3 regions of the Larkinella harenae genome follow, and region 1 is predicted to be linked to each of the others. Evidence: riboswitches for the same ligand, from Rfam matches in the RefSeq annotation. Region 1 holds a riboswitch; each other region holds the start of a gene.
What was found. Region 1 has a riboswitch for cobalamin ahead of ACYVH9_RS26265 (TonB-dependent receptor plug domain-containing protein). Riboswitches for the same ligand answer to the same signal wherever they lie in the genome.
Positions count from the first base shown of each region.

Region 2: it holds a riboswitch for cobalamin, as region 1 does, so the genes downstream of both, ACYVH9_RS04585 (hypothetical protein) here and ACYVH9_RS26265 (TonB-dependent receptor plug domain-containing protein) in region 1, are expected to answer to the same signal.
Region 3: it holds a riboswitch for cobalamin, as region 1 does, so the genes downstream of both, ACYVH9_RS04670 (ABC transporter substrate-binding protein) here and ACYVH9_RS26265 (TonB-dependent receptor plug domain-containing protein) in region 1, are expected to answer to the same signal.

Region 1 is NZ_BAAGWE010000008.1:70,135-80,661, forward strand. It holds gene ACYVH9_RS26255 (tetratricopeptide repeat protein) at 1-186, shown strand, start outside; gene ACYVH9_RS26260 (DUF5074 domain-containing protein) at 906-2,015, opposite strand; gene ACYVH9_RS26265 (TonB-dependent receptor plug domain-containing protein) at 2,012-3,931, opposite strand; cobalamin riboswitch at 4,017-4,219, opposite strand; gene ACYVH9_RS26270 (helix-turn-helix transcriptional regulator) at 4,342-4,752, opposite strand; gene ACYVH9_RS26275 (2,3,4,5-tetrahydropyridine-2,6-dicarboxylate N-succinyltransferase) at 4,919-5,737, opposite strand; gene gap (type I glyceraldehyde-3-phosphate dehydrogenase) at 6,813-7,802, shown strand; gene trmB (tRNA (guanosine(46)-N7)-methyltransferase TrmB) at 7,837-8,496, opposite strand; gene ACYVH9_RS26290 (bifunctional folylpolyglutamate synthase/dihydrofolate synthase) at 8,502-9,821, opposite strand; gene ACYVH9_RS26295 (hypothetical protein) at 9,828-10,527, opposite strand, start outside.
Region 2 is NZ_BAAGWE010000001.1:1,126,754-1,137,280, forward strand. It holds gene ACYVH9_RS04570 (hypothetical protein) at 1-60, opposite strand, end outside; gene ACYVH9_RS04575 (RNA polymerase sigma-70 factor) at 138-698, opposite strand; gene ACYVH9_RS04580 (TonB-dependent receptor plug domain-containing protein) at 959-3,169, opposite strand; gene ACYVH9_RS04585 (hypothetical protein) at 3,173-3,805, opposite strand; cobalamin riboswitch at 3,928-4,135, opposite strand; cobalamin riboswitch at 4,179-4,381, shown strand; gene ACYVH9_RS04590 (TonB-dependent siderophore receptor) at 4,661-6,961, shown strand; gene ACYVH9_RS04595 (PepSY domain-containing protein) at 7,023-8,585, shown strand; gene ACYVH9_RS04600 (cobyrinate a,c-diamide synthase) at 8,578-9,990, shown strand; gene cobN (cobaltochelatase subunit CobN) at 9,983-10,527, shown strand, end outside.
Region 3 is NZ_BAAGWE010000001.1:1,147,355-1,157,881, reverse strand. It holds gene ACYVH9_RS04690 (hypothetical protein) at 62-361, shown strand; tRNA gene ACYVH9_RS04685 (tRNA-Asn) at 460-533, shown strand; gene ACYVH9_RS04680 (hypothetical protein) at 731-1,993, opposite strand; gene ACYVH9_RS04675 (hypothetical protein) at 2,555-3,760, shown strand; cobalamin riboswitch at 3,938-4,144, shown strand; gene ACYVH9_RS04670 (ABC transporter substrate-binding protein) at 4,174-5,376, shown strand; gene ACYVH9_RS04665 (FecCD family ABC transporter permease) at 5,373-6,452, shown strand; gene ACYVH9_RS04660 (ABC transporter ATP-binding protein) at 6,452-7,516, shown strand; gene ACYVH9_RS04655 (cob(I)yrinic acid a,c-diamide adenosyltransferase) at 7,538-8,116, shown strand; gene ACYVH9_RS04650 (bifunctional adenosylcobinamide kinase/adenosylcobinamide-phosphate guanylyltransferase) at 8,113-8,625, shown strand; gene cobT (nicotinate-nucleotide--dimethylbenzimidazole phosphoribosyltransferase) at 8,638-9,660, shown strand; gene ACYVH9_RS04640 (adenosylcobinamide-GDP ribazoletransferase) at 9,662-10,453, shown strand; gene cobC (alpha-ribazole phosphatase family protein) at 10,438-10,527, shown strand, end outside.

The DNA of each region.
Region 1 (10,527 bases):
TATCAGGCAAAGGGTGCGCAAATTGAAGGTCAGGTCTGTGGAAAATTCAAACAGGCATTGCCTTACTTTGAAAAAGCAAAAGCCGCGAAGGATTCGGATCAGGATCTGAATGATAACCTGACTAACCTTCAGAATATTCTGAAGCAGTTTGAAGAAAAGAAAATTGCTTGTGTCGAAAGCAAATAACAAACGGTTTCGATTAATATAGTAGAGGACAGTTTTAAAACTGTCCTCTTTTTTTATGCCTATGTTTTATAGCGTGTAGTGATAAAGCAAAAGCTAAATTCATCTCGGTTAGAATGAGGAGAAATGATTGGGACATGAGAGAGACAAATCCAGTTGTTAATCCGCAAAGCTAGGGCTTACCGAAAATTCCACTAATGCATGGTCGTCATGCGCGATGTTTGTAAGGTTGGTTGGATTGCGTTTCAAATAATCTGCATGTGTTTGTGGATTGAATGGCTTGGTTATTTTTGTAGCCTAGCCTCGAAATTGTTCTGTCTTGGATTTGACCAGTATGTGCAGAGAAAAAAGTAATTATTACCGTTCAATAAAGCCAAGTAAATTGAATACTAAAGAGGGCGGGGAATTGAATAACATATGGCGGGCTCTATGAATTCGAAAACCTTAGTTAACATAATATAAATTATACAACAAATATTTTGTGTAATTTTAGAGCCTGAAAATCATGTGTAACTTATTGGTTATTAGTTCATTGTATAAGATAGTGTAGATCAATAGTTTATGGATTCACGTGGAACAATAGGCTGGTTTATAGCTCTATAATGGCACTAAAGTTACTGCTGCTTTGATTTCGATCAGCTCAGCATCAGGTAGTATCAATAAAAAAGCGATTAAAGACCCAAATCGCTGAAGTCTTTAATCGCTTTTTATTCTGCAGTTATTTATTTGAAATAAAATCCGGATGGACCTATCTCGGCTTTGAGGGAATCAATCAGAGTTCCATTGGGCTGGTAGCGAATCACGTAACCGGCCTGTTTAAGCGACGGTGCAAATCCGGCGTAAATGATGCCACTTTGTGGTTCAACAGCCAGACCACTGAACAAGCGATTGATAAACGGCGTGGTGGCCGGAACGCTGGTGTCGGTTACGGCGAATCGGTACAGTTCTCCTTTTTGCTGGAAACTGCTGTCGTAAAAACTGTTGACAAAATAGAAATATTGTTTGTCGGCACTCAATCGAAAAAGACTTGGTGACTTTGTGTTGTCGTTTCCGATTTTAACGCGCGTCTCCACGGTTTTGCTGCTGGTGTTGAAGCGAATTAATTCGTGCCCGGAGTGCACCCACAATTTGCCATTGGCATCGACGGCTACCGGGTTTGGATTCGGACCCATTTCGATACTGGATTTCAATTGATCCGTTGTCGTGTCGATAATTATTAATTTGGTGGCTTCACCCGCTGATCCAGCAAACACTTCAGTACCGACCAGCAGAAGCGACTCTACTCCTTTTACCGCCGGGATTTTCTTCGTGACGGTATTGGTAGTCAGATCGACAACAGCAATATAACCCGGATCTTTATAAAATGTGCCATTGTTAAAATCGCCGGAGACGTCCCAGCAACTCACGTATACTTTATTGGCACTCACGCGAATGGCTGATCGCGGATTTTCAATTTCCGGTGATCGCAATGTCGCCAACGATTTAAAGGTATTGGCGTCGACGATTTCAATTTTATCCTGTGCTGCCGTTGTGTTGTCTACTAGAATCAGCCCTTTGCCGTCAGCTTCAGTGTAGCCCTGCACCCCGCCAGTAAGCGAACGTTGGTTGACCTGATTAAATATATCGTAAGTGATGGAATTTCCGGTGGGTGGCAAATACGTGATGGAGCCGTTGTTGTCTGTGAAATTTCCCGAGTTGATCACCAGCACGCCCGAACCGTAGGGCAATGCTTCTGGATTATTGTTGTCGTTGTTACACGACCAGGTAAATGCGACCAGAACCCCTAACGCCAGTTTGAGCCGACTAGTCGATAGCATTGTTTTCTTCTTCATTGGTTTTTGGTATTCAGATTACAGATTAATTGAATGGCAACGTACCGCCCCGGCATAGCGTTGCGCTTGATGTTTAGATAAACAGTGTCAAAAACGTTGTTGACCTGCCCCTGAATGCGTGTTTGCACGGGGCCGAGTTTAACTGCGGTTTCAAGCAGAATATTTGTCAGCATAAAACCGCGCAGAAACTGAATGTTGTCGAAGGTGATGTATTGGCGCGAATTAACCTGATTCTGAATAGTCAGACGGTTTTTACCCCAGGCCATGTACGCTGATAACCGCCCCACGTGTTTGGGAACATACACGAGTTGTTTGCCAACAATGTCCTGTGAATAGGCATTATAAGCCCGCTCCTGGCTCGAGCGTGTGAAAGCATACGTCAGATTTAGCCCCGATTGCCAGGCCAATGTCTGGTATGCAAGGGTACTGGTCCATTCCAGACCCCGGGAAACGACGAGTTGCAGATTTTCGACCCGATACCCGTAGTCGGGATTCCAATACGACCAATTGTCAATGCGGTTGCGGAAAACCGTTGCTTCGGTGGTAGCTTTCCAATTTTTGTCCGGTGCCCACTGCACGGCCAAACCTGTTTCCAGGTTGAACCCATTCTCGGGTCGTAGATCAGGATTGCCCAGCTCTTTCCAATAGCGTTCGTTTAACGTAGGAACCCGGTAGCTTCGTCCCGCTGAGGCTTTGGCCGTTAAGCTTACTTTGTCTTTTTGAAAAATAAAGTAGTCGGCGCCAACGGAAGGCGTTATGGGGGGATCGAACCGAGTGACAAAAGCTTGCCGCAGGTTGGCCGACAAAAGCCATTTTGCTAATTGAATTCGTAAGAGGGCAAACAAATCCGCCCTATCTTCCTCAATCTGCGGAGAATCGTAACCATCGACGCGGGTCCAGTAATGTGACCATTCACCCCCTATCCGCAGCGTGGCCAGCCCTGACGAATACGATTTGGATAGTTCTTTTTCAATTCGACTGACTAGTCGATCAGTCATTGAATGGCTGGGGTTTCTGAAATTCCCGCGGGCGTAATCAATTATATCACGCGTGAAACCCAGCCGTGCTGAAAGCGTTTGGTTTTCGTAAGTTGTTACTAAACGGTATGATTGGGAACGGGTTCGCTCCCGTGCTGTGGTGTCATTTGGCGAAATAACCAAATCATTGTCGGTCAGCCACATGTTCAACGCGAGCTGATTTCCTTTCTGATTTCGGAAATACAAATCCTGGATCACACCTTTCTGCCGGGTCGTTGAATGTTCGACAAAGTAGTTGCCCCGTTCCCGGTACGGAAAATCATTGTTGAAGTGGCTGAGGTTGGCGTATGATTTGCCCGAAACCTGCCATTTTTTACCAACCGGACTCACAAACCGGATGCCGCCCTGGGTGCTAAAATTACGAAAGCTGGCGATCTGCTGGCCCATTGAGGCAAACAAACCCGGCTGTTGCCACTGCGGATTATTCATGAGCAGGATGCTACCACCGACGGCGTCGGAACCTACGCTACTGGCCGAGGAACCGTATTGAATAGCTACTTGATCGAATCCGATGACGGGCAAAGTTGAAAAATCGGTGGTGCCCAGGGTTGGTTGGTTGATATTAATACCGTTCCAAAGCACGGCGGTGTGGTTGGCGGATGTGCCCCGAAAAGAGACTGTGGCCAGCTGACCAGCACCGTACACCTTAAAAGCCAGGGGTGTATGGTACGTCAGCATATCCGTTAGGTTTTGAAAACGAAACTGTTCCAAAGCCACGGAATCGATGCGGTGCGTTTTTAGGCCCGCCGAAAACCGTTCCGGAGGAGTCGCCCAAACCGTTATAGCCGGTAAGGTTTGGTCAACATTGCTGGTCTGCCCGTTCGCAATCGAAAACGAACTGATCAGTAAGGACAGGAAAATCCCGTCTCTGTACCGCATACTAAGTTAATTAAGTAAAAAGGATCGTCTCTAGATCTCCAGAGAGATTCACAAGCCGGTTCTTCTACACCCGAAAGCGGCCGGTTGAACAGCTGTTAAAAAGGTAGGTCTCCTGACTTACTCCCTGCTTTCGGCCTTCCCATCCGACCTTAGTTTCGGACAGTGGCAAGAAGAGAAAACAGACTTATTGAGTTTACAGTTGCGGGGACAGTGCCGGTCTTACACCGGCTTCCCTATTAAGCCATTCCTGACATGTGTCAGGTAGCGCCTTTTCTCAGAGGCAAAGGTAACGCATTGCGAAGGATTTTCAATCAAACCTTGTAGAGACCCGGTATAGGGAATCACAAAAAAAGTCCTGGGCAAATGGGGTTTGCCCAGGACCATGGAAAGGGGTGTTCAGAAGTCTGTATCTATGAAGGAGAATACTCGCGGAACGTTCCATCTGTATAGAAGATGAGAATCCGCTCTATGGTTTTTTCTTCTATTTTTTTAGCTGTAGGCAATTGTGAAGGGGCTGAATACTGTGGGGCTTCTGCCACAATTTCAGGTTGTGAAACGGTTTTCCTGACTGGTTGTGGTGGTGCTTCGACCGTTCGCGCGTTCACATTTGTAAATGACGGTTGTTCATCTTCCAGTATCCAATCGTAACCTAGTTCGGGAAACCGGCGGATAATCTTCTGAATGATATCAAAACTTGGGCGGTTTCTACCCGATAAGATGTGTGAGATACTTGAACGTTGTACACCGATTTCATCGGCGAAATAAGAAGGAGTTAAGTTCTTGTCCTTCAGTACCTGTTTAATTTTGTCATTTACATTCATAACAAGCTTTTTTTAACAAAAGTAAATTATTTACAATGATAAACAAGCGCAAATTTATTACAAAAGTAAATTATGACAAATGTAAACAAGTGGAATCAAAAAAAGGCCAGCTTACAAATGTAAACCGGCCTTCATAAGATGTAAATTGATGGAGAAAAACAGTTTGTTAAACTGTCACATTATTTTCGCGTAGCGCGTCATTCAATGACGTTTTCAAATCGGTCGATTCTTTGCGTTGACCAATGATGAGTGCACACGGTACGTGGTAAACGCCTGCAGCAAACTCTTTAGCAATACTCCCCGGAATGACGACTGAATTGTCGGGAACATACCCACGATGTTCAACTGGAGATGCTCCGGTTACATCAATAATTTTAGAGCTGCCAGTAATGGTAACACCTGCTCCTAGTACGGCTTTCTTGCCTATATGAGCGCCTTCAACTACGATGCAACGGGAGCCAATAAAGGCACCGTCTTCCACAATCACAGGCGACGCCTGTGGTGGTTCCAGAACGCCACCGATTCCTACTCCCCCACTCAAATGAACATCCTTACCGATCTGAGCACAACTACCTACCGTAGCCCAGGTATCTACCATCGTCCCTTCATCTACATAAGCTCCGACATTTACATAAGATGGCATCAAGATCGCGCCTGGAGCAATAAAAGATCCGTACCGCGCCACCGCTGGTGGAACCACGCGAACTCCCCTTTTCTGGTAATCAGTCTTTAGAGGGATTTTATCATGAAACTCAAAAATGCCTACTTCCTGAGTTTGCATTGATCGGGAAACAAAATAAAGTAGAATAGCTTTCTTCACCCATTCATTAACTGTCCACTTCTCCCCTGCACTGTCAGGCTCTGCAACGCGCAGGCGCCCATGATCAAGTTCAGCAAGAACTTCCTGGATTACTTTTAAGGTTGCCGAATCGGTCAGCAATGTACGGTCCGACCAACAATTTTCAATAATACTCTTGTACTCCATAGTTCAAAAATTTAATTGCACTGTTAATTTATTTTTATGTATTTAATCTGCTGATAATAAGATTATTACGACTCTGGCAGTTTAAAGATTCTAATTGGATTTGTTATAATTGGCACTATACAATTGGCACTATCCTTTCACTTAAAAGGTTCGATTGATAGGGTGAGAAAAAGTGATCAATGTCGTCCTGTATTTAGTGTATGTTCGTAACATTATAATATAAATGCATTATATCAACTACCCTACTTGATTGCTCTAATACGATGAGCCGCCTTATTAATCTTTTGTTAACTACAATTGTTTTTACGCCTATTATTACTACTTCTACAACGGACCATAGTACCATGCTTCTCATACTATTCGTCTGTATTCATTCAATATTTCTCTTCTCGATATTGGCCGCCCGAACAGCTGCCCGCGTTATAGTGTCCCAACCTTCGAAGATTGCATTATAATGAATCGTACCTGTCACGCAGCGATTCATGGTCTAAGTAATTTTATACCTACGTTGGTGATTTGTAATTGAACCAGTAGAAAAAAATGATGGGGTGACAAAACTCTCTTCTGCCCACTTGAAAAAGTTAGAGGAGTTTCTGTATTCATCGTGCCCAATGAGCAAGAGGATTCCGTGAGAGAAGCTAGAATTGAATTTTGCTTTTTGATATACTTTTGACTGTTAATTTTTCACCATAAACTTTCGTTCAATCTATCAGTGTGAAGGTATTGATAATTCAAATGAATAAAAAAGGATTGCTAATAAAAACATGGTAGTTGTAGAGAATAAGGTAATATTCTAATCGCTAGGCGTAAAAAAAGAAAATGTATACTATTAAAATTAGTAAAATGCAGCACTTGTTTTAGTAATTTGCTAACTAATTAAACATTATATACTAATTTTTATACTATTTGACTAATTTAGATTTGCTAAAATACTAATTATGATGTCCGGCTTTGCAGCATTCTTTTTTATTTATCCCTATGCATACCTATTAGAGATGTTCTCTCCCTACCTTGCCCTTTTTCAAATTGTATTAATATCTTTGTAGCGTTCTTGTAACCAATTCTCAAACACACAATGGGCAAAATTAAAGTCGCCATCAACGGGTTCGGTCGCATAGGCCGATTGTCTTTTAGAAGACTTCTTGAAAAAGAAAATGTAGAAATCGTTGCCATCAACGACCTGACTGATAATGCAACGCTGGCACATTTATTAAAATACGATTCTGTTCATGGCAAATTTCAGGGCGAAATCGCATCTGACAGCGATAGTTTAACCATTAATGGAACACGCATTCATGCCTACGCTGAACGCGATCCTAAAGCATTACCTTGGGCTTCTCTCGGTGTAGATGTAGTTCTTGAATCAACCGGCCGATTCGTTGATGAAGCAGGTGCAGGCCAACATTTAACTGCTGGTGCCAAAAAAGTAGTTATCTCCGCTCCCGCTAAAGGCAACATTCCAACTGTTGTTTTAGGTGTGAATGAAGATACACTGAGTGGCGAGGAAACCATTCTTTCCAATGCTTCGTGTACGACAAACTGTCTAGCACCAATGGCCAAAGTCCTCGACGACGTTTTTGGAATTGAGAAAGGCTACATGACTACGGTACATGCTTATACAGCCGATCAAAATCTGCAGGATGCTCCTCATTCCGATCTGCGCCGGGCTCGGGCAGCTGCTCTGTCCATCGTTCCAACTTCAACCGGTGCTGCTAAAGCTGTTGGTTTAGTATTGCCGCAATTGAAGGGTAAACTGGACGGATATGCACTGCGTGTTCCCATTCCAGACGGTTCTGTAACGGATTTAACAGCAATCCTGAAACGGGAAGTAACAAAAGAAGAAATCAACGAGGCCATGAAAGCCGCAGCCGAAGGACCGCTGAAAGGTATTCTGGAATACTGTGTTGATGAGATCGTATCAACCGACATCGTTGGCAATCCCCACTCCTGCATCTTCGATTCCAAACTGACTTCGGCCAACGGAACGCTGGTTAAAATTGTAGGCTGGTACGACAACGAGTTTGGCTACTCAAGCCGCATTGCCGATCTGATTGCAAAATTGTAATATAAAAAGGCAAGGCAACAAAAAAGGCGGGGTTTTACTCCGCCTTTTTGCATTTTAAGTATTTTATGGAATACCCCTTTCGGTAAAAAATATCTTCATACCGGGTCTTAATACCGTAGTGAAGATCATTCATCTCAGACTGATAAAGATTCCGGGTGGTTACCAAATCCGAAAAACCGTGATCTGTTAGGGTAACTACACTGTAGTCAAAAAAATCATCGTGGTCGGTTTTCAGATGCAGCGTACCTGAAGCAGCCAGCACCTCGTGATACAATGCCAGAAAACGGGGCGCGGTCAGCCGGTTTTTAATTTGACTGATTCGCGGCTGGGGGTCTGGAAAGGTAATCCAGAGTTCATTCACCTCATCTTTTGCAAAGAAATCGAGTAATCGAAATACATCCGTCCGCAAAAACGCAACATTGGTCAGGCCCGCTTCCAGCGCTTGCTGGCTCCCTTGCGCAATTCGATCCCCTTTGCGATCAATTCCAATAAAATTCAGGTCAGGATAGTGTCGGGCCAGGCCCACCGTGTACTCCCCCCGCCCACAGGCTATTTCGACCACAATTGGATTCGTATTCTGGAAATAAACCTGCCGCCAATTTCCTTTAATCGTTTCAAAAAGCTCCTTCCCCGGTTCCAACACATTCGAACTGACGCGATTGTGCTCAAAACGGGCCAATTTATTTCTACTCACTATCGTTATAATTGATTTATTTCTGCAACAACATAGGTACTTCCGGTCACCAGGATACAATCGTCAGCCCCGGCACGTTCCAGCGCACTTTCCAGCGCCTGATTAACGGTTTTAAAAACCGCTCCCACCATACCATACTGACGAAATTCATTCGAGAGCGCTTCTGCATCCAGCGCCCGTGGAATATCAGGCTCACAAAAGTAATAATTTGCCTCTTCCGGAAACAGTTTGATTAGCTTCGACAAATCCTTGTCTTTCACAAATCCCAGCACCAGGTGCAGCGTACGGTATGAAACCGTCCTCAACGATTCGAGCACATTCCGAATTCCGGGTTCGTTATGCGCCGTGTCGCAAATAACGATTGGATTGCGTTGCAAAAACTGCCACCGGCCTTTCAACCCGGTTAATTCAACTACATTGGCAATTCCATACTGAAGCGCTGTAACAGAAACAGGAAATGGTGGAGAAGCACCATTGGTCTGCCAATCAGGCGAGGAAAGCTGATTGAGTGTGGTCAGAACACCGGCAACATTTTTCAGTTGATACGAGCCAAGCAAGCCAAGTTCAAGCGTAAACCCATTGCGATGGCTATCGACAATGGACAGCTGGCGCCGTTCTGCTTTGATTCCCTCATCCAGCACCTGAAAGCTTCCATCCGATGCAAATACAATCCGACTCCCACACTCCGCTGCTTTCAGACTAAACACCTCCTGTGTGTCAGAGTCTCGTTCACTAACCACCACCGGAACACCAGGTTTGATAATGCCGGCTTTCTCAAAGGCAATCTTCTCCAGACTGTCCCCCAAAATATCGCTATGATCCCATCCAATGTTTGTAATCAGGGACACCAAGGGCGTAATAATGTTCGTCGAATCAAGCCTTCCTCCCAACCCTACCTCTATTACCGCAATATCCACGCGCTGACGGGCGAAATAGTCGAAGGCCATAGCAACAGTCACCTCGAAGAAAGAAGGCCGCAAATCCTCGATAAACGCCTTATGATCGAGCACAAAGGCTGCTACCTCCGCTTCCGGGATTGGCAGACCGTCAATGCGGATTCGTTCCGTGAACGATTTTAAGTGGGGAGACGTGTACAGGGCAGTTTTGTACCCGGCGGCTTGCAGAACCGAAGCCAGCATGTGCGAAGAGCTTCCTTTGCCGTTGGTTCCCCCAACGTGGATGCTCCTGAACTGCTCATGTGGATTGCCCAGATAGGCACAAAAATGAAGTATATTATCCAGACCAGGTTTAATGGCCTTCGCTCCTACGCGGTGAAAAACCGGCAATTGCGCGTATAAATAAGCAATCGCTTCCGAATACGTCATTCGGTACTAATTTGATCGAATCTTAATTGTGTAAATTCCAGTAGATCTTGGTGGTGCAGAAGATCCTTTTGCTACTAACTGTAATTTATAAACCTGTTGTTTATAGAATTCTGTTACAGTTGGGCTCAGCTGTGTTTCTTTTAATCTAACATTAATTACATCCCCTCTATCATCCACCGTAATTTCAAATCTGATAACGCCACTTTCGCCGGAATTGTCCTGCGCAATGCGTGAACTGGCCAGTCGCCAACCTGCCATATTCAGCGAAACCCCCGATCCCGTACCGCCCGGCGTTCCGTAAAATTGTTTCGCGTTGATGTTTCCATCCGGATTTCCTTTATCACCGACGCCGGATGCGTCATCACCGTTGTTGTTTCCCCCAATTCCAGACGCTTTTCCCACAGTACCATTGGATCCACCCGAGGGAGACCGTTTATACAACGCATTGGCGTCCACCTTTTTCGGTTCGGCCACCGGTTCCGCTTTAGGCGGTGCAGGTGTTGGTTTTGGCGTAGTCGACTCGGCCTTTTTAGGGTCCGCCTTTTCCGGAACTGTTACCGGGCTTTCTATTTTGCTGGCAATATCCGGCTTCTCGGTAATGACTTTGCTCGGTTTAGCCTCTACAATTTTAGGAACAGGTGCGGTCGGTGTTTTTTCAACCCGCGAAGTGGTAGTCACTTTCGGATTTGGTTTGTCCTCTTCCTTC
Region 2 (10,527 bases), on a different contig from region 1:
TTCGTCGGGCGTACATTGTCCGCGGTGGTATTTTTCGATAAGCTCCCTGCTGATCTTCATGAATGCGCTTTCGGCCGAATAGATGCTTTGAGTAAAAGTAGCACAAATAAGCGTTAACCGTAAGCCGTGGTGACAAACTAGGTGAAGTATTCGGAAAGATTGGCGCGCAGGGTGGATAGTGCACGGGTAATGTGGTATTCAACGGCCCTCTCCGAAATCAATAGCGAGATGGCAATCTCTTTGTTTGATAAGCCTTGTTCGCGGCTCATTTTGAACACGTTCCGGCACTGGCAGGGCAGTGTTTCGACCAGACCGTTAATTTTTTCTTTCAGGCTATTGTAGAAAATGTCGTTTTCGGTGCCGTTATCGGCCGTATATGCACGGCTAATAGCCTCCTGGGTATATTCTTGCCGAATCTTGCTGTTGCGCAGGTATTCGAACACCTTGAATTTGGCGGATCGGAGGAGGTATCGTTCGATGGAAACCGTAATTTCCAGTTCGTCACGGCGTTCCCAGAGCGACTTAAAAATGTCCTGCACCATGCCTTTGGATACTTCTGCATCGCGCAGGTTGTTGTAACAAACCGCAAAAACCGATTCCCAATGCCGCCCATAGATATCTCGAAACGATTGTTCATCGATTTTGAAAGTGGTCGTATGGGGTGGCGCTTCGTACATACCGGGGCGAAGAAAGCGCAAATATAGTACCCTGCTTTATTTTATCTAGAATTATTCTAAATTAATTAGCAGGTAACCGGCTATGATTCGCAAAAGCCGGTGTGATAGGGTCTGCATGCTGCGTAACCCGTCCAGATCGAAACCGTTAGTCCAGAAATAAAGAACTGTCGGCGTTCCATACTGCTACCTCATTCACCAGGCGCCTGGCTGAATGAGGTAGCAGTATGGTAATTGGACCCGATCGAATTGAACCGTCCGGAACGTTTCCCGGCATTGCCAGTTTAAAAGGTAAAGTGATAGCGCAGCGAAACAGCCCGGCCCGGCAGGTTATAGCCCCGCTTTTCGTAATAATTTTCGTCGGTCAGGTTGGTCACCTGGAGGCTCACCGTATGGTGCTGCGCCAGCGTATACGAAGTGCTCAGATCAAGCACCAGGTACGCCGGATATTCGATTTCCGGATTGGCCGCATCCGTAAAATCGGTGTCTTTCCGGTGTCCTATGTAGCGGCTCAGCAGCCGGGCTCGCCATCCTTTGAACGAATCGTATTCCAGCCCCGCGTTCAGGTTCATTCGGGCCACGTTGGCAATGTCACGGCGGGTCGTATTCCCATCCGTACTGACCAGGGTTTCGGAATACCAGAGCATTGAGGTCGCGTTGCCGAATAGCCGCAGGGAGTACCGATACGCCGTCAAGGCACCAAAATCGTAGCTAACTTCGGTTTCAATCCCACTCAGATCCGAATCGGCTGCGTTGACGTAGGTAGCCCGGGCCACGATAACATCCCCGTTTGGCTGCTTTTCGTTAACCTGCGTTACAATTCGGGCGATCCGATCTCGGACATCGGTATTGAAATACGTAATGGCCGCACTGAAACCGATTTTCGGACGGCTGAACGTCAGGCCAAGGTCATAGCTAATACTGTTTTCATTGGTCAGATTTGGATTGCCGCTGGTAATGGTGATGCGTCCGGTCGTGGTACGGGTTTCGGAGTATCCGGCGACGTTGTACGCATCGGGCGTGACGAAGGCCCGTCCCACGGTGCCCTTCATCCGCAAACCGGGCAGCACCTGAACCACAGCACCCAGGCTGGGACTAATGAATGGGTTTGCGGTTTTTCCCGGTTTAAACGTGGTTAAAAGCGGAGTTTCCTGCACGGCGAAGGTGATGTTATCGTAGCGGAGACCTGGTTGTAGTGTAAGCCGATCTTGCCCAAATGTGAGCAGGCCCTGCGCGTAAAAAGCTGACGAGCGAATGGTGTAATTGGGCTGCGTGGGCGCTCGTTCGGTATCGGCATTGCTCCAACTGCGGGATTGGGTGCCGGCCTTCAGGTAATCGTACCCAATCGTAAGATGGTGCCGCCCCAACTGCCAGCTATCCTTCAACTGAATACCCTGCCAGCGGTTACCGGTATTGGCGGAGAGAAAAGGAGTGACCGGTTTCCCCGCTACATTTGTCGTCTGATTGAAGTTGTTTTCTTCCGCCGTAAAGACGCGCAGGGTTGGTTTGTGCGGACCAATCTGACCGCTCAACGCCACTTCGCCCGACTGCCGGTCCACATCTTTGAGACTGGCCTGCGTGATTCCGTATGTAATATCACCCGGCGATTCGACATCGTTCGCGGTAAATTTTTCGCCCCGAACATCGACCCGCCAGTGGGAGTTCACCTGGTAACCTGCCCGTAGGGTTCCAGAATAATAGGTAAGCTTCGTGTTCGGACGGCTCAAACCGTCATCTTTACGGTCGTCGACGGTTTCGGGCGATAGATTAGGGGGATACTTGACGGCCTGATCGCCTTTGAGCAGATTCCGAAATAGATTCCCGTTCCCCAGCCTGTAATCGTGCGCCCGCTTCAGATAGCTGACCGATGCATCAAAATCAAGTCGTTTGGTGAGATTCCCGCCGATGTTTCCCGCGGCCTGATACGTTTGAAACGAGCCGTACTCGGCGAAGGCACCACCCCGGATGGCCCCCGTTGATCGCCGGGTAATGACGTTGATAACGCCCCCCATCGCCTGAGACCCGTACAAGGCTGATGCAGGCCCTTTCAAAACCTCGACCCGTTCCACATGATTGAGTCCGATGGTAGACAGGTTGGAGGCCCCCGCCGGTCGGCCATCAATGAGCAGTAATGTCCGTTGATTGAGCCCCGAAAACTGGGGGCGGAATCCCCGGATGCCAACCCCCGACGACAGGTTTGGATACTGAATGATGTTGACCGCAGTCAATTTCTTGACCAGATCCGTGACGTCGAAGGCCGGTGTCTGCTCGATGTCACGTCGGGTTATAACCGCGATTTGCTGCGGTACTTTGTCGCGTCTGATTTCCGAACGGGTGGCCGTTACGACTACTTCACTCAGGTCGCTTTGCCGAAGGCTGTCGGGGGAAACCGACTGGGCCCGTAAAGCCGTAAGAGAGAGTATACTTAGTGCCGGATAAAGGCAGGTGAGCCTCGGGAACCAACGGGTAGATCGATCGATAGATCGTTGTTTCATATACTAAGATGGAATGACTTCGAATAAGGTATAGACGCCGATGGCGATGGAAAAAATACCGACGGCATAATTGATCAAACGAACGGCTGACTGCCAGCGGTCAATGACCCGGGTGAGCGAGAAAGCCAGTAAACAACCGTACAGTGTCATGGCAGCGATGATGCCTACACTTTGCAGCACAATGATCCAGACCGCTGTCGATGCATCGCGGGCCGCCAGCGTCAGGGCCACGGTACACGCTCCGCCCGTGCCCGCCAAACCGTGGATCATGCCGACCCAGAACGACCGGCTGACCGGTTTGGGGGAAGTGGAGGGGGTAGCTTCAGGCTCCTGAGGTTTGTGATTGCGCCGGATGGCCACAAGGCCCAGCCAGATCATCAGCGGCCCCACCACGAGTTCAACCTGTTCGGCGATGTTGAGCGACAGGGCCGATTTTAACAACAGAATAAAACAGGCAAACAGAATGAGGGTAAACGAATGGCCCAGCGCCCAGTGCGACGATCGCCAGACGATGCGCCAGATTTGCTGATGATTGCGTTTTTCGGAAGCTAGCACCGACACGGCGGCCATGTGGTCGGGTTCGAAGGAATGCTGCACACCCAGGAGCAGCGAATCCAGAAGAAGTGGGTTGATCATGTGCGTTTACAGGGATTTGAGCCGGTGGCCATCCACGAAAAATGCAAACGCAATGCAGGAGTGGCCGCCCGCCGGGGCGCACTCAATCAACTGCCTGCCTGCTTTTCTTCCCGAAAGCACACCGGATAAAACGCTTAGTGGCAGGTCTTCTGGCTCGTTCAGTTCTGACGCCTTCCCATCCCCGATAAAGGAACAGTGGCAAATCGGTCAAAACGTTTTGTTGAACTATACAGCAGCGGGAACTGCTCCGATTAACACTACGTGGGTAGTGCGACGGATTCCCTTTTAAGCGCTTCGCGATGGAAGCGCACCCGTAAGCAGCCGCAAAAGTACAATTTTATTCATACCTTTGCGCCAGTAAGTATCTACTTCATTTCTCCAACAGGAAAATGGTTCGGCTTAACCGCTGATTAATAGGGAATCGGGTGTAAATCCCGAGCTGTCGCGCAACTGTAAGTAACGCACACACTAGCTACCCGGCGTGATTCGCACGCTTGATGTTCACTGGTTTGAAAAACTGGGAAGGACGGTAGCCAGGTTACAAGTCAGGAGACCTGCCTTTTTTCTTGCTGACAATGCTTTCGCGGTCTGAAGCACGGTCAAGATTGGCTTTCTCCGGCTGGTGTATGCGTATGCCAAAACGGATTGGTGCTGCGTTCCCCAAAGCACCGGTAGCCATTGCCCGTTTGCTCCTTCCCGCTCGCACGACGAAATGCTGGCAGAGACTTTTAAACTTATTTTTTCAAGTTAAAAGCTATGCACAAGCACCCCATTGACCACCCGCGACCTGGTGGCCCATTCGCTTCATTTTTTTGTTTTCTCAGGCCGATTGCGAAACTCGTGTTACTGGTTTCGATGGCTAGCCAAACCGTATGGGGCCAGTCGGCCACCGGTATTATTCGTGGGCAGATTCAGGCCGACACCGGCGAACCCCTGACGGCCATCACTATCCGGCTGGAAGGAACCGGCCTCGGGACTTCCACCGACGAAGAAGGCCAGTTTGTCCTCAAACGCGTACCGTCGGGCACCTACACGCTCATCGCCAGTGGAATTGGCTACGAAGCCCAGAAACAAAACATTACTGTAATTTCTCATGAAACAACTGTACTCCGTTATCAGCTGAACAGCCGCACCAACGAACTTTCGGAAGTGACTGTCACGTCGGTTCACAGCTCGGCTTACTCCTCCATCAATAAGCTCCCTATTCCCACCCGGGACATGCCGGTTACGACCAGTTCGGTGTCGGCCCGTATTATCGAACAGCGCGCCGTCGATGAACTGGGCGAAGCCGTCAAAAACACAACGGGGGTTCGGGCCAACAACACCTACGGCGGTTTTCAGCATTTTACGGTTCGGGGATTCAACAACTTCGTGCTGCTGGTGGATGGGGTCCGCGACGAACGGCACAACATTTCGACCAGCGCGCCCAGCACCAACCTGGCGAATGTGGAACGGATTGAAGTGCTGAAAGGTCCGGCATCGGTGTTGTTTGGCCATTCGGCCCTGGGCGGAATCATCAATATCGTTCGGAAGCGGCCGACGGCGGAGCAGAAAGCCGATTTCTCCGCCACGTACGGGAGCTTCAACACCCGGCGGATGCGGGCGGGTGTGGGCGGTGCGCTGAGTTCAAAACTGCGCTACCGGGCCGATTTCGGTCTTTCGGCCACGGACGGTTTCCGGCAGTCGGCGGTGAGCACCAACAACGCGTACCTGGCGCTGGAGTATACGCCCACCGAAAAGGATTATTTCTACCTGACGCTCGGCGCGAATAAAGACCGCTACGCTACCGATACCGGAATCCCGATGTTGCCCGGTGGCCTCGTCTCGCCGGGAATGGATATGAATACCCGCTACAACGATCCGGCGGATTTCCTGAAGAATACCAATTACAATGTCCAGTTACAGTATGTTCGCCAACTGACTTCCAACCTGCGTCTGTCGAATCAACTGTCGTATTCCCACGACAATATCGACTATTTTTCGACCGAACAGTTGACGTTCAACGCCCGGCGCGATTCCCTGAAACGGACCTCACCTTTGTATTTCAACCACATTACCAAACCCCTTCAGAACCAGTTCGAACTGACTTATGACCTGACTACCGGACCGGTGGAACAGAAAATTCTGGCGGGATATTCGCTCAGTGTGCTGGATCGGAAAACGTATAATGCCACCATTTTTGGTCCGGGCCGATTAAGCCAGATTGCCGTACAGAATCCGGTTCTGAATCAGGGTTATATCGATTATGTGACGACGCAGTACCGGGCGTCCGACGAAACCGTACACGGTTTTTACGTGCAGGACTGGCTGCGGTTTTCGGATAAACTCAAGGCGCTGGTGGGGTTGCGGTTTGACAGTTTCAAGGGCGTCTATTACACCGACAAGGTTGATGCCGACCGAAACGTGACGGAGCGCGGTGCTCAAACACCGATTTCAAAATCGGCCCTGACGTACCGCCTGGGCCTGGTCTATCAGCCCATTCAGTCGTTGTCGGTTTACGGGTCGTATTCAACCTACTTCAAACCGTCGCGCCGGATCGCACCCAACGGCGAAATTTTCGATCCCGAAACCGGCTATCAGGCCGAGGTGGGTAGCCGTCTGGAATTGGCACGACGCTGGACGGCAACGGGATCATTGTATTACATGCGCAAGGACAACCAGGTAGAAAGTCTGCCGGGCGGTGTGTTCAAAGGCATTGGCTCCGCCGAATCAAAAGGTTTTGAGGTGGACATGCAGGGCAGTCCGCTGGCCGGACTGGACATAACAGCTGGCTATACGTTTACACAGGCTAAATATCTGCCGTTTGCCGGGAGTGATGTTAATTCCGTGGCCGGGAACACGGCGGTGCTGGCGCCCAAACACATGGTCAATGTGTGGGTTAATTATGAGCTGCCCAAAACCGTACTTCGCGGGCTGAGCCTGGGGCTGGGTTCAAACTACATGAGCGATACCTACGCCAACAGCGCGAATACCTATGTACTGCCCGCTTATACCGTTGTGGATGGGGCCGTGGGGTACCGCATCGGGCGGGTGGGCCTGCGCCTGAACGTCAACAACCTGCTCAATGAGCGTTACTTCAACAACGTCATCATTACAAACCAGTTTTATCCGGGAGCCACCCGCAACTACCTGTTGACCCTGAAATACAGTCTGTAAACGTAGAAGAATCACCGGTTTTCCAAACAGAGAACCGGTGATTCAAAACCGAAAACCGCCCATGAAGACATTCGTCAAGTGGATGTTGCTCACCCATCGTTACCTGGGGTTTGCTCTGAGCCTGCTTTTCGTCATCTGGTTTCTATCGGGCTTCGTGATGATGTACGCGGGCTTCCCGACGATGAAATACCACCAGCGTTTGCAGCAGCTTCCGCCGGCTAATCTGAGTTCGTGCCAACTGACTCCACAGCAGGCTTTAGACCGCGCCGGAATGACCGATACCGTAAAAACCGTTCGGCTGGGGATGCTGCTCGACCGACCCGTCTACCGAATTGTTACCCAGTCCAATCAGCACAGGGCTGTTTATGCGGATACGGGCGAGCTTCTGCCGCTGGTTGATACGGTTTTGGCGGGGCGGATTGCGCGGGCGTTTGTGCACAACACCAGCCGACCCGCTTCCGTCGAAACGCTGCACCAGATCGATCAGTGGATGGCGGCCCACCGTTCGCAGGGGTATCTGCCCGAGGTGCATCGCTTTGTGATGGATGATCCCGCCCGGACGTACGTCTACGTATCAATGCATACGGGTGAGGCTGTGCAGATGCTCAACGCCCGCCAACGGTTTTGGGCCTGGCTGGGGCCGATCCCGCATTGGATTTACCCAACCGTGCTGATCCGAAACCGCCCGGTATGGAGTCAGGTCGTGATCTGGCTGTCGCTGGTGGGGACGGTGATGTGCGTAGCCGGTATGGTGATGGGAGTTGTGCGGTACAAACGAAACCGGTCCAATGCCTGGGCGTTCAGCCCTTACCGGAAAAAATGGTTTCGCTGGCACCATTACACCGGATTTGCTTTTGGTATTTTTGTGTTCACCTGGACGTTGAGTGGGTTGTTCTCCATGAGTCCGATTGAATTTGGACCTGATCCCGAACGGCGGCTGACGGAATTAAAAGCCTGGTCGGGCGGCCCTCTGAATCCGGTGGGTTTTACGGTGTCTCCGGCGCGGGCTGCGGTCCTGTTTCAGCCGCATTTATTGCTTAAGGAAATGCACCTGGTTCAGCTATTTGGCCGCCCGTACTTCCTGGCTTATCAGGATGATTTTCATACCCGCTTGCTGGCCGCCGATGATCCCGGTGCGCTTCCATTCGAGCAGTTTCCGACTGGTCCACTGGTGGCTCAGCTGACGGCTTTTAACCCCGGTAAACCCGTGCTGGAAGCACGCACACTGACGGAATATGATGATTATTATTATTCAAAAAAGCAGGAAAAGAGGCTACCGGTTTTGCGCATCAAAATTGATAACCCGGCCCAGAGCTGGTATTACGTGGATCTGAAAACGGGGCAGCTGGTTCTGAAACACGAAAACGGAAGCCGTCTGGAACGCTGGCTGTACCACGGTTTGCACAGTCTGGATTTTCGATTTCTGGTGTATAAGCGTCCTTTGTGGGATCTTGTCGTCGGGTTTCTGATGCTGGGGGGTACCGTTGTTAGTGTAACGGGGCTGGTTCTAACGGCAAAATGGCTCCGGCGCAAGCGTAAAAAACGATTTAAAACAGGAAAGCAGCCGGTGAAAACCGTTGGTCGTCGCACGGTTTTGCCATCTTCCGGAAAATTTCATGACTAACACAAAGGGATTTTCGCATTTTCTGCTGGCCGCGCCGTCCAGCGGTTCCGGCAAAACCACGCTGACGCTGGGGCTGTTGCGGGCGCTGGCCAACCGGGGGTTGCGGGTGCAGCCATTTAAGTGTGGTCCGGACTACATCGACACGCTGCACCACGGCACGGCTGCAGGCCGGACCTGTATCAACCTGGATTTGTTTATGGCCACGCCGGAACACGTTCGGGAATCGTACGGGCGGTACGCGTCCGGGGCCGATGTGGCCATTACGGAAGGCGTAATGGGCCTGTTCGACGGAGCCGACCGGATGCAGGGCAGCAGCGCGTCTGTGGCCGAATGGCTGGATCAGCCGGTGATACTGGTTGTCAATGCGAAAGCGATGGCCTATTCGGTGGCTCCGCTGCTCTACGGGTTCAAACATTTTTACCCGCGTATCCGACTCGTGGGCGCCATCTTCAACTTCGTTGGGTCGGTGTCTCACTACCGCTTTTTGCAGGATGCCTGCGCCGACGTCGGCGTGGAAGCGTTGGGCTATCTGCCCGCCGATTCCCGGTTTGCCATTCCGTCGCGTCATCTGGGGCTGCACATTTCCCACGAAACGGATTACGAACAGATCATCCAGGCGCTGGCCGAAGAGCTCCCCAAAACGGTTGATCTGGATCGGTTGCTGGCGGTTACCCGATTGGCCTCCCCGCCCGTTGCTCAGCCTACCCTCCACTACCCGAAACCACTGACTCCCCGGTGGATCAGCGTTGCGCGCGATGAAGCTTTTGCGTTCACGTATCCGCAGAATCTGGACGTGTTGGCGCGCTTTGGCGAGATTACTTTTTTCAGTCCGCTGCACGACACGATCCTGCCCAAAACCGACTTTCTGTACCTGCCGGGCGGTTATCCGGAATTATACGCGTCGACGCTCAATCAGAATGAAGCCATGCGGGAGCAGATTCGGGCGTATTGCCTGGCGGGCGGAATCACCTACGCGGAGTGTGGTGGCCTGATGTACCTGGGCCAGTCCATCCAGATCGCCGACGGCCAGACTGAATCTGTCCAACATAATGACGGCCAAACCATTCCCATGACCGGCGTTCTGGACTTGAAAACGTCCATGCTGTCCGCGAAATTAACCCTCGGTTATCGGGTGGTGGAGTGGAACGGATTGAGTCTAAAAGGACACGAATTTCATTATTCCGTGCCGCACGAAACAAGCCCACAAACATCCATTGCCATCATCACCAACGCGAAAGGCGTACCGGTTGAAACCAGGTTTTACCGAACCCAAAATACCTTTGCGTCCTACGTGCACATGTACTGGGGCGACCAACCCGCGTTTATTGAACAACTGATAGCGTCAGCTACGGATGACAGAAATGCTTCTAAAACCGTCCCGGCAGACCCGCGAAACTATGTCTGAGATCAAACGCCAACGCGTAACCCGTTCCGATGGGAAAGCCATCAACCTGGTACAGCGCCGGGGGCACCTGTCGTATTGTTACAACGCCTGCTGCTGTGGCCGCGTCGATCGGGGTTATGCGCCTATCCCGGTCGAATTGTACAAAAGCGAGTGGATGCGCCGGAAAATCCGTAACGTCGTTCACCTGACTAAAGGCGGTTGCCTGGGACCCTGCACGCTGGCGAACGTCGTTACCTTGCTGTTCGACGGGCATTCGGTCTGGTTTCACTCCATCAACAGTAACTGGCAAATTGTCGCCATTTTTGATTACATCGAAAGCATGATTGCCGCCGACGGTTTTTTGCCCCCGCCCGTCGATCTGTCGGAATATGTTTTCCAATTTTATACCTGGAAAGGCTCCGAAGCTGCGACTCAATTGGGACAAACCGCAACGCCGACGAACGGAATCGTGTTTCTGACCCATGCTGATACGGACCTGCTGACGCTGAACCGGGTTTTGCAGGAATTGCCGGACGATTTCCCGAGAACCACCGGAAT
Region 3 (10,527 bases), on a different contig from region 1:
GGGTTTTCCGGTCCAAACCGTTGACGCACGTTGAACAATCTTACTTACTTACGAAACGCACATGGCAGAAATTTTCAAATCCAGCAGCTTTAAAGACCCCATCAAACGCGACATTGTCGAGTTCAACGAGAAAGGGGTCACTTTCCGCGTCAATAAATTAATTGGCGGAACCGACAACTTTGTGTTTTACGGTGACATTTCCGGGGTTGAGATCGATAACGGCATGTTTTTTTCGACAATCCGTATCATTCCTCGGGCCCGTCCCGAAATTGTGATCAAGAATTTCACGCGCGGTGACGCCCGCCAGATCAAGGAGTTAATCCTGGCGCGTGTTCCTTCTCTTGGCTCATCGGCTTTCTAAGAGCCGAAATCTTTCAGATTTTTCGAGAAAAAACTTGCAAGAGTTCATTGCGTCTCTTACTTTTGCACCCACAATAACCCACTACGGCGGGTTGCAATTCCCGAATAGCTCAGTCGGTTAGAGCATCTGACTGTTAATCAGAGGGTCGCTGGTTCGAGCCCAGCTTCGGGAGCCCTGAATACCAAGAGGTTACAACGTTTGTTGTAACCTCTTTTTTATTGATATCACAGCAACGTCTTTGTAGCAACGCAAGTATTTGAAACGATGGTAGCACCTGCCGAAAACTTATATTGCCATGCTGAAAAGCGAGTCTATTATGACTCATTCCGGTAATGTTTCGGGTTTTACAAAGCCCAACAGTTGGTTTACTTACCACCAATAAGCAGCAATCATATCACTTTTCTTACTAACTAATACCAGGGCTTTGTCGATCGGTGGAAGCAGTTTTACCACTATTCCTACAACGGAAATGGTGGGCAGGAAGAAATTCGCTGACAAAAGTATAAATAGCGCAAAATTCCGTCGGTAATTTAGCCGCTGGATGCATTTTTTATAAAAAATCACAAAGCCAATCAGCAAAGCCACAAAACCGTAGGACAAACTTCGGGTTAAATCCCCCACCGAAAAACTTGCGACCCCAATCGCCACGATGCCTGTGCAGTAAACCGTAAGTATCACCCTATTCTGTTTCATCCACTTCAGCGGGGCGAAGATCAAAAGCCAGGCAAATTTATAGACGAGCACGAAGCCCAGAATATTGGTCCAGGTGAAGGATGAATCCCGAAACCGGATCAACAGGGCTACTCCACTCTCATCTCCGGAGGGCGTTTTCAGGCCCAGAAAATATCCCAGCAACAACCGAATCAGAAAATAGACTCCAAAAGAAAGAACGTAGGGCCAATCGCTTGATGCAAGTAACGGATACGGCTTTTTGAAATCCGCAGCAACAATTTTATGATAAACCAACGCTAGCAAACCGCTGAAAATAGCGCGCTCATCCGTAAAGTATGCCGCCAGAAGACACAACAAAATAATAATTGAACTACGGCTTAAAAGACTAAAAACAATAAAGGTGAAAGCAATGCCATCGTTCCACAAATAGGTATCGTGGAAAAAACTTTTGCCCGTATACAAAACGGAGAAATTGCAGGCTACCAGCGTAGCAAATAACTTATCATTTGAAAACTTAAATACCAGGCTTAAAACACCTACGAAAAACAGGAACCCAAATACATTATTAATGATATACAAGCTAAACATTTTGGTCAACAGGTTCGTCGCAGGAACATAATGCACCAGCAGGGTTGGTATAAACCGGAACGCTATTTTCGACGAATGTGAGCTGACCTCCACCTGCTGGGGTTGAAAAGGGTTCTCGGCTTGTCTACTCAATGACTCATAATTCTCCAGAATCAACTGGTAGGAAGGTGATTCTTTTAACGCTTTTTCCGAAAAATTCAGATAATTCGGCATCGAGGTGACAATGCAGTAGGCCGTACAGAGAAGAGCAACATTTATTTTCCAAAAATTACGCTTGATGACAAAGGTTATCATCATACTCAATGAGGCCATCAACTTTTTCAGTAAAATGACGCCCTGAAGCCAGTTCGGTACTTGCAAAATAAATTTCATATTTCTACATCTATTATCTACTTGTTCAATTTGTATTTTCCTACCTTGACTTTATGCTATTTGATTTCCTTTTTTCAGCGCAAACGCTGTAAGCTTTTCCCAACGATGAATAAACTAAACCTTAAGTAAACTTCTCAAAATAAATTAACAAGCACAGTACAGTTTTAAGAACACGGCTTGTAGCCAAACAAAAAGTGCGGAAAGAAGACGCACGAAGATAAGTGTTTTTAATGCGTGTTACTGAAGGCCACACCTCCTGATCCCACAAATAACTACCTAATTTATTATTCGGGAAAATACTTAATTTTTTTACCAAAACCAATCTCCGCATTCAGGTTGCGTAGGGTATGAATTGAGATGCATTCTGTAGCGTCAATGCGAGTGGGAAAGTCGGCGTAGCTGCACCACGATATGCCATTGTCGAAGAACTAGCCCTAATAGCTATTTCTACCAAAAGGGCTGTTTTTTTATGACAATCCAACGGATGTTTTTTTCTTGGGGTCAAGGATAAACCAAGTGCGCGGTCACTTGTCCAATGTGGAAAAAAATGTAGCTTACCATATGTTTCGCCTGAGTCTGTTTTTCGCCCTGATCGCTACCTGGCTGTCTGCGTGCAGCAGTGGAAAAACAGCGCTTAATCGGGGTACTTTTGATCTTGCTGTTCAAAAAGCCTCCCAACGGTTGCAGCAACCGCACGGCCCCTTCAAGCGGGGTTACAGGTTGGCCCCTCTAATTCTGAAAGAAGCCTTCGTGCATGCGTACAACCAGCACCAAACCGAAATCCGACGACTTTCTTCGGCAGCAACACCAGACCGTCATGAACCCTTTCGATGGGAAGCCGTTTTTCGGGAATATACCCAACTGCAAACCCTGACCGATAACGCCCGGCGTGGATTTGCCCCGCGTGGGAGCGCCAAGGAATGCGAAGCCTGTACAGAGTGGTTGCGTGCCTATCCCTCTTCCTACCTGGATCGGCAAAACGAAGTTCGCAAGCTGGCGGCTGCCGACCGGTATTCGGTGGCCGAGCAAGCCTTTACATACCGCGAAGAAAACCGTTTAGCAGCTAAAGAAGCCTATTTGAACTACCGCAAAGCCATGGATTGGGTTCCAGATTTCCGGCTGGCTTACGCTAAATCCGAAGATGCCTTGCCTTTTGCGATCCTGCGGGTTGTCGTCGAACCGATCAGCCCAACCGACGAAATTAGCCCCGGCGACAATCGGGAATTGCAGGACCTGATCTTTCAGCGCATTGACCGCAACCCCACCCCTTCCACCTTTGTCCGGCTTTACCTGCCCAGTGAACAGGCTGGCGATGGCTTCCCGCTTCACCAGGCCATCCAGATGCAGGTAACTGATTATTCGCCCTTCAACGAAAACATCACCTCATCTTCTACCACCATCTACAGCAATCAGTCGTATAAAGTTGGCGAGAAGAAAATCAACGATTCGACCAAAGTCGATATCATGGAGAAAGTAAGTGGCACCCTGACAACTCATCGGCGGGAAATCAGCGCGGGGCTGGACCTGCGGATGCGGGCCCTGGATACCCAAACGGGAAAAGTCTTGTGGGAAGAACCCGTCTGGGAAAACCGTAGCTGGGTGACGGAATGGGAAACGTTCAGTGGTGATGAGCGGGCGCTCAACGGAAGTTCGCTAAAATCGGCCAGTCTTTTTGCGCCCTCCCGCTGGCAACTCTACAATAACCTGCGCGACGACCTGGCCGATGATGTGGCCCGCCGACTGCGCTCGAAATACGCCCGCGACTAAAAAACAAGAATGGCTGTAGTGTAACCGAAACTTCCTCAAACCGTTGCGTACGCCTTTTCTGCTCGGCCAACAGAATACTACAGCAACGCTGATAAGTTCCTGCGACGCCTGACGACACATTCCAGAGCCCGATTGACGCCCTACGGTTTATTTATCGTACCTTTGCCCCAAAACTACAGAGGTAACTACCGGTTTGGTGCCAAACCGGTTTGTTTTAATAGGGAATCCGTCGGTTTGCCGACTTGGTGAAAATCCGGAACAGTCTCCGCTGCTGTAACCCCACTGTCTGGGCTGCTCACTCAACTGTGCCACTGTTCGTTGCTGAATGGGAAGGCCGTGGGTTGCCGGGGAAGTCAGAATACCTGCCTCAGTAGTAGCACGCAACAGCTTTCGGAAGAAAGGCTTGTCTTTTTATGATTTCACAACATTCGCTCAGCCTGAGGAAACGTCTATTCCGCAGTTGCTCTCTATTTCTGGTTGCTTCTCTATGGAGCCTGGGAGGATCTCCGGCCAATGCCCAGTCGCTCCCATCAGCTTCTCAAAAAACCGCCGTTTCCGCCAACCGGGTCACCATTCAACACGCGCGGGGTTTCACCATCCAGTATTTCAAGACGTACAAGCTCGTTTCAATCATCAGTCCGTTTGAAAAAACGGCGGATACGTTACGGTATGTGCTGGTACAACGCGGCACCCCGACCCCCAAAGGCTACGCAACCAGTCAGGTTATTCAGATTCCGCTCCGGCGTATGGTCGCCATGTCATCCATGCACGTTGGGTTGGCAGGCTTCCTGGGTGCCGAGGATTTGATTGTCGGCTTGGGAAATACCAAATACGTATCGTCACCCAAAGTGATTCAGCGAATCGAGTCGGGCAAGATTCAGGAAGTCGGCCACGATCAAACGCTCAACGAAGAACAATTGATTGCCATGCAACCCGATTTGCTGATGGCGATGGGAAGCCCCAATGCCCGCATGGATCGTTACCGCACGCTTCGGAACGCGGGCATTCCGGTACTCATCAATTCCGAATGGGTGGAAACAACCCCGCTGGGACGGGCCGAATGGGTCAAGCTGCTGGCTGCCCTGCTCAATAAAGAAGCGCTCGTCAATCAGAAATTTGCCCAGGTCGAACGAGAGTACAACCGGCTGGCCTCGTTAACCCGAAAAGTGGCCCGCAAACCTACCATTCTCAGCGGAATGAATTCCAAAGACGCCTGGTTTGTGCCCGATGGCGACAGCTACATGACCCGGTTTTTTCTGGATGCCGGAGGTAATTACCCGTGGGTTAACCGCCGAACGACGGGCAGTCTTCCGCTGAATTTTGAAGCGGTCTATCCCGTCGCCCTGAAAGCCGACTGCTGGCTCAACGTCGGCCTGATGGGAATTGAATCAAAACGGGATGTCCTCGCCAAAGACGCACGGTATGCCGATTTTAAAGCGTTCAAAACCGGTCAGCTCTACAACTACAGCAAGCGAACGAATAAGCGGGGCTCCAACGATTTCTGGGAATCGGGCTCCGTCAATCCGCATACCGTGCTGGCCGATCTGATCAAAATTCTGCATCCTGATCTGCTGCCTACCCACCAACTCGTATACTACAAGCAATTGAACGAATGACAACATCTGCTGTCGACACCCGGCACCCGACACCGGCTCGCCCCTGGCGTCAGCTATTGCTGTTGGGGCTGGCGGGGCTGGCATTTCTTTTTTTTCTGCTGGATATTACAGTCGGGTCCGTATCCATTCCGCTCAAAGAAGTAATCAACATCGTCTTTGGGCAAGGTTCGGAAAATACCGCCCAACTCTACATCGTACAAAAAATTCGCCTGCCGAAAGCCATTACGGCGGTGATCGTAGGCTGCGGCCTATCAGTCAGCGGCTTACAAATGCAAACCTTGTTTCGAAACCCGCTGGCGGGACCTTCCGAGCTGGGTATTACCGCCGGTGCGGGCCTGGGCGTAGCCCTGGTAATGCTGGGTGGTAGCAGTAGCGCCAGCCTTTACGCCATCCGGCAACTCGGTCTTTCCGGAAGCTGGCTACTGGTCGTCATGGCATCGCTGGGATCAGCGCTGGTCCTGCTGCTGGTGCTAACCATCGGGGGCCGGTTACGTGACAATATCGTGCTGCTCATCGTTGGAGTGATGATAGGAACCATTACACTTTCGGTCATCAGCATCTGGCAGTATTTCAGCCAGCCCGAACAATTACAGGAATACCTGATGTGGACCTTTGGCTCTCTGGGGGGCGTTATCGGAACGCATTTGTACGTCTTGGCAAGCGCGGTGGCGGTTGGTCTTTTGCTGGCTTTCTCCTCATCCAAAGCGCTGAATGTCTTGCTTCTGGGCGAAAACTACGCCCGAAGCATGGGTTTGAGCGTGGGTTATAGCCGATTGCTGATTCTGGCCAGTACGAGCCTGCTGACCGGCAGCATCACGGCCTTTTGTGGCCCCATCGGTTTTGTCGGGATCGCCGTTCCCCATCTGACCCGTTCTCTGTTTGATACCGCCAACCACCGCCTTCTGATTCCTGCCACCTGCCTGGTCGGGACCGTCCTGCTGTTGCTCTGCGATTGCCTCGCACAACTGCCCGGAACGCAGGCGGTTTTGCCCATCAATATTGTGACCTCCCTACTGGGTGCGCCGGTTGTCATCTGGATTATCGTGCGACGAAACAACTTACGCTCTGCTTTCTGATGAACGATTCACAGCCTTTGTTGAGCGCACAAGACCTGTCCATTGGCTATACCAGCCGACGACACCCCCGTCAAACGGTGGCCGAATCGTTGTCGCTGGATTTATGGTCGAGCCAGCTCGTTTGTTTGCTGGGTCCGAACGGAGCCGGAAAATCCACTCTGATGCGAACCCTGGCGGGTCTGCAACGGCCCTTGAGCGGTCATATTTCGGTCATAGGACAGAATCTGACGGATTTAGCGGCTCCTGAACTGGCGCAAACCTTGAGTCTGGTTCTGTCCGAGCGGGTCGATGCCGGCAACTTGCTGGTCCGGGAACTCGTTGCGCTGGGCCGAACACCCCACACCAACTGGCTGGGCCAACTGACCACAGCGGATAATCAGAAGGTGCAACATGCCATGGAGGCAACCGGAACCCTCATTTTTGCGGACCGCCGGTTGCAGCAATTAAGCGACGGGGAGCGCCAGAAGGTTATGCTGGCCCGGGCGCTGGCGCAGGATACTCCCCTGATTTTACTCGATGAACCAACGGCCCACCTCGACCTCCCGAACCGGGTGGAAATGATGCGGTTACTGCACCAGTTAAGCCGAAAAACCCGCAAAGCGATTCTGTTATCCACCCACGAACTGGATCTGGCGCTGCAAGCCGCCGACCAGTTGTGGCTGCTCGACTCCCGAGGCAGCCTGGCAACCGGAACACCCGAAGACCTGGTTTTAACCGGGGCGTTTGAAGCCACGTTTGACAAAGAGGGCTTTTTCTTCGACCGAACAACCGGCACCTTTACCATGCACGCTGAAGAACAAGGCCCTGCCATTGGGCTACTGGGCGACGAAAAGCTGACTTTCTGGACGCGCCGGGCGCTCCGCCGGGAAGGCTTCGTTGTGGAGCAACCAGACGGTCGCACGTCCTGCGTCGTGTTGGTAAGCTTTCAGCAAAACCGTCCGAACTGGACAATTAATCGGGGCGGAAATCAGCAGGAAGCCACGTCCATCCAGGCGCTTCTCGAAACTCTCCAGGTCCTCAAACAGCCATCTATCCATCCTGAAAAATCAACCAACCACCCATAACCATTTAAAATACAGATTCTCATGAAAATATACACTAAAAAAGGCGACAAAGGAACAACCGGCCTCTTTGGAGGCAGCCGGGTCGATAAAGACGATGTTCGGGTTGAATGCATCGGTACGCTGGATGAAGCCAATTCTTCCATCGGCCTGCTGCGCGTGAAGCTGGAAGCCGATCACCCCTGGCAACTCAATCTGCACCGGATTCAGAAAGACCTGATGGATATGATGTCGCACCTGGCCCGACCGTCGAGTGCCAAGAAAATCAATACCAATCCGATGCCGGAAGACGGTGCCAGCTTTTGCGAGCAATGGATTGATGAACTGGAAGCAGCCATGACGTCACCCTCCGATTACTTTCTACTACCGGGTGGCAACGAAATTTCGGCCCTGTGTCACGTCATTCGTACGCAGATTCGGCGGGGCGAACGGCGGCTGGTTTCGCTTCGCAAAACGGACGACGTACACGAAGCGATTCCCGCCTACATCAACCGGCTATCGGACCTGTTTTTCACGCTGGCCCGCGCCGAAATGGATAAAGCGGGCGTCGCCGAGGAAAAGTGGCAGCTTTTTCTCTACAAGCGCTTTAAAACCGAAGCATGATCATTTACGTAACGGGCGGAACCCGAAGTGGAAAAAGCCGTTTTGCGCAGGAACGCGCCCGGCAACTGAGCCCGGCGCCGGTTTATGTCGCAACCGCCAAAATCTGGGACGAGGATTTCGGACGTCGGGTAAAACGCCATCAGGACGAACGGGGACCGGAATGGACCACCTACGAAGCCGAGCGCAACCCGGCATCCCTGCCGCTGGCCAATCGGGTGGCTGTTATCGACTGCGTTACACTCTGGCTTACAAATTTGTTCATGGCTTACGACAGCGATGTGGATGAATCGCTGGTAGCCTTTCAAGGCGAAATCGACGCTCTGGCGCTGTTACCCGGAACGTTTATCATCATCTCTAATGAAATTGGTATGGGCGTCCACGCCGAAACCGCCATCGGCCGGAAGTTCACCGACCTGCAGGGTTGGGCAAACCAATATGTAGCTACGCGGGCCGACGAAGCTATTTTTATGGTGTCGGGGTTGCCCCATTATCTAAAAAAACCGTCCTGACCTTCTTTGTTCATGGCTATTTTTCTACCGTTCGATCAGCAACTCCGGCAAAAGATCGACCACAAAACCAAACCGTTGGGTGCGCTGGGTCAACTAGAAAAGCTCGCCTTCCAGATCGGAAGTATCCAGCAAAGCCTGACGCCCCGGCTCACCCGCCCACACCTTGTGGTGTTTGCGGCCAGTCACGGTATTGCGCGCGAGGGAGTCAGTGCCTATCCGACGGAAGTAACGCACCAGATGGTGCTTAACTTTCTGAATGGCGGAGCGGCCATCAATGTATTCACCCGCCAGCACGGCCTGGAACTTTGCCTGGTGGATGCGGGTATCGATTACGATTTTGAACCCCACGAAAAGTTGCTCCACGCCAAAGTGGCTTATGGTACCCGAAGTTTTCTGAAAGGCCCCGCCATGACCACCGACGAACGGGACCGCTGCCTAGCATCGGGTGGCGACATCGTCCGGCGCATTCAGCAAACGGGTTGCAATGTCATCGGTTTCGGCGAAATGGGCATCGGAAATACCTCGTCGGCTGCGGCCCTCATGAGTAAGCTACTGAGTATTCCCGTCGATGCGTGCGTCGGGAGAGGAACGGGCGTCGACGAAAGCCAGTATCAGCACAAGCTGAATCTGCTGCGGCAGGCCCTGGCTTTTCACGCATCCGTCCCGCCAACTCCGCTGGAAGCCTTACAGGCCGTCGGCGGTTTTGAAATTGCCATGCTATGCGGAGCCTTTCTGGAGGCTGCCCGCTTGCGGATGCTGATTCTGGTGGACGGTTTTATAGCCTCAGCCGCGTTCCTGTGCGCCGTTCAGCTCGAGCCTTCGATTCGGAACTTTGCGGTTTTCTGCCACCAATCCGATGAAAAAGGGCACGTGTGTCTGCTGTCGGCCCTGGGCGCCGAGCCTTTGCTGAATCTGGGCATGCGGCTGGGCGAAGGAACCGGTTGTGCCGTGGCTTATCCTATTTTACAAAGCGCGGTGGCTTTCCTGAACGAAATGGCCACGTTTGAGAGCGCCAACGTCAGTCGCAACGATTGAGATGAAGCAGGAACTTCGACTCTTTTTGACGGCAATCCAGTTCTACACCCGGCTGCCCGTTCCCCGCTGGGTGGGCTATAGCGATGCCGCGCTCAACCAGGCTACCCGGTATTTGCCGCTGGTGGGCTGGATTGTGGGCCTTGTTGCCGCCGTCAGCTGGCTGGTTGGGAGCTATCTGGTTGATGTTTCTACGGGCCTGATTCTTTCCATGATTGCCTCGGTGCTGACCACTGGCGCGTTTCACGAAGACGGTTTTGCCGACGTTTGCGACGGATTCGGGGGCGGCTGGACCAAAGCCAGAATCCTGGAAATCATGAAAGACAGCCGGATTGGCACCTACGGTGTTGTGGGATTGCTACTGCTACTGGGTCTAAAATTTACGCTGCTTCTGAATCTGGCCCCGATTTTCCAGATCCAACCGGTTCAGCTTGTCGCGCTTCTGATCACCGCCCACGCCCTGAGCCGGTTTATGGCGGCCACCTTCCTGTTCACCCATCCGTACGTTCGGGATGCGCCCGATAGCAAAGCCAAACCCGTTGCGCAGGCAGGCAGCACCCGGACGCTGGTGACGGCGGGGCTATTTGCGGTACTTCCGTTGCTAACGTTAGCCTGGCTAACAGACCGGTCCATATTCCTTATCCTTCCGCTTCTTCTGTACGCTGTTAAATGGTATCTGGGCCGGTATTTTACCAAATGGATCGGCGGCTATACCGGTGATTGTCTGGGCGCTACGCAGCAGGTTTGCGAAATTGGCGTGTACATCCTGACGGTTTTCATATGGAAATTCACCTGATTCGCCACACAACGCCCGCCGTCGCCCCCGGACTGATTTACGGGCGGACGGAAGTCGATCTGCTGAACAGCTTT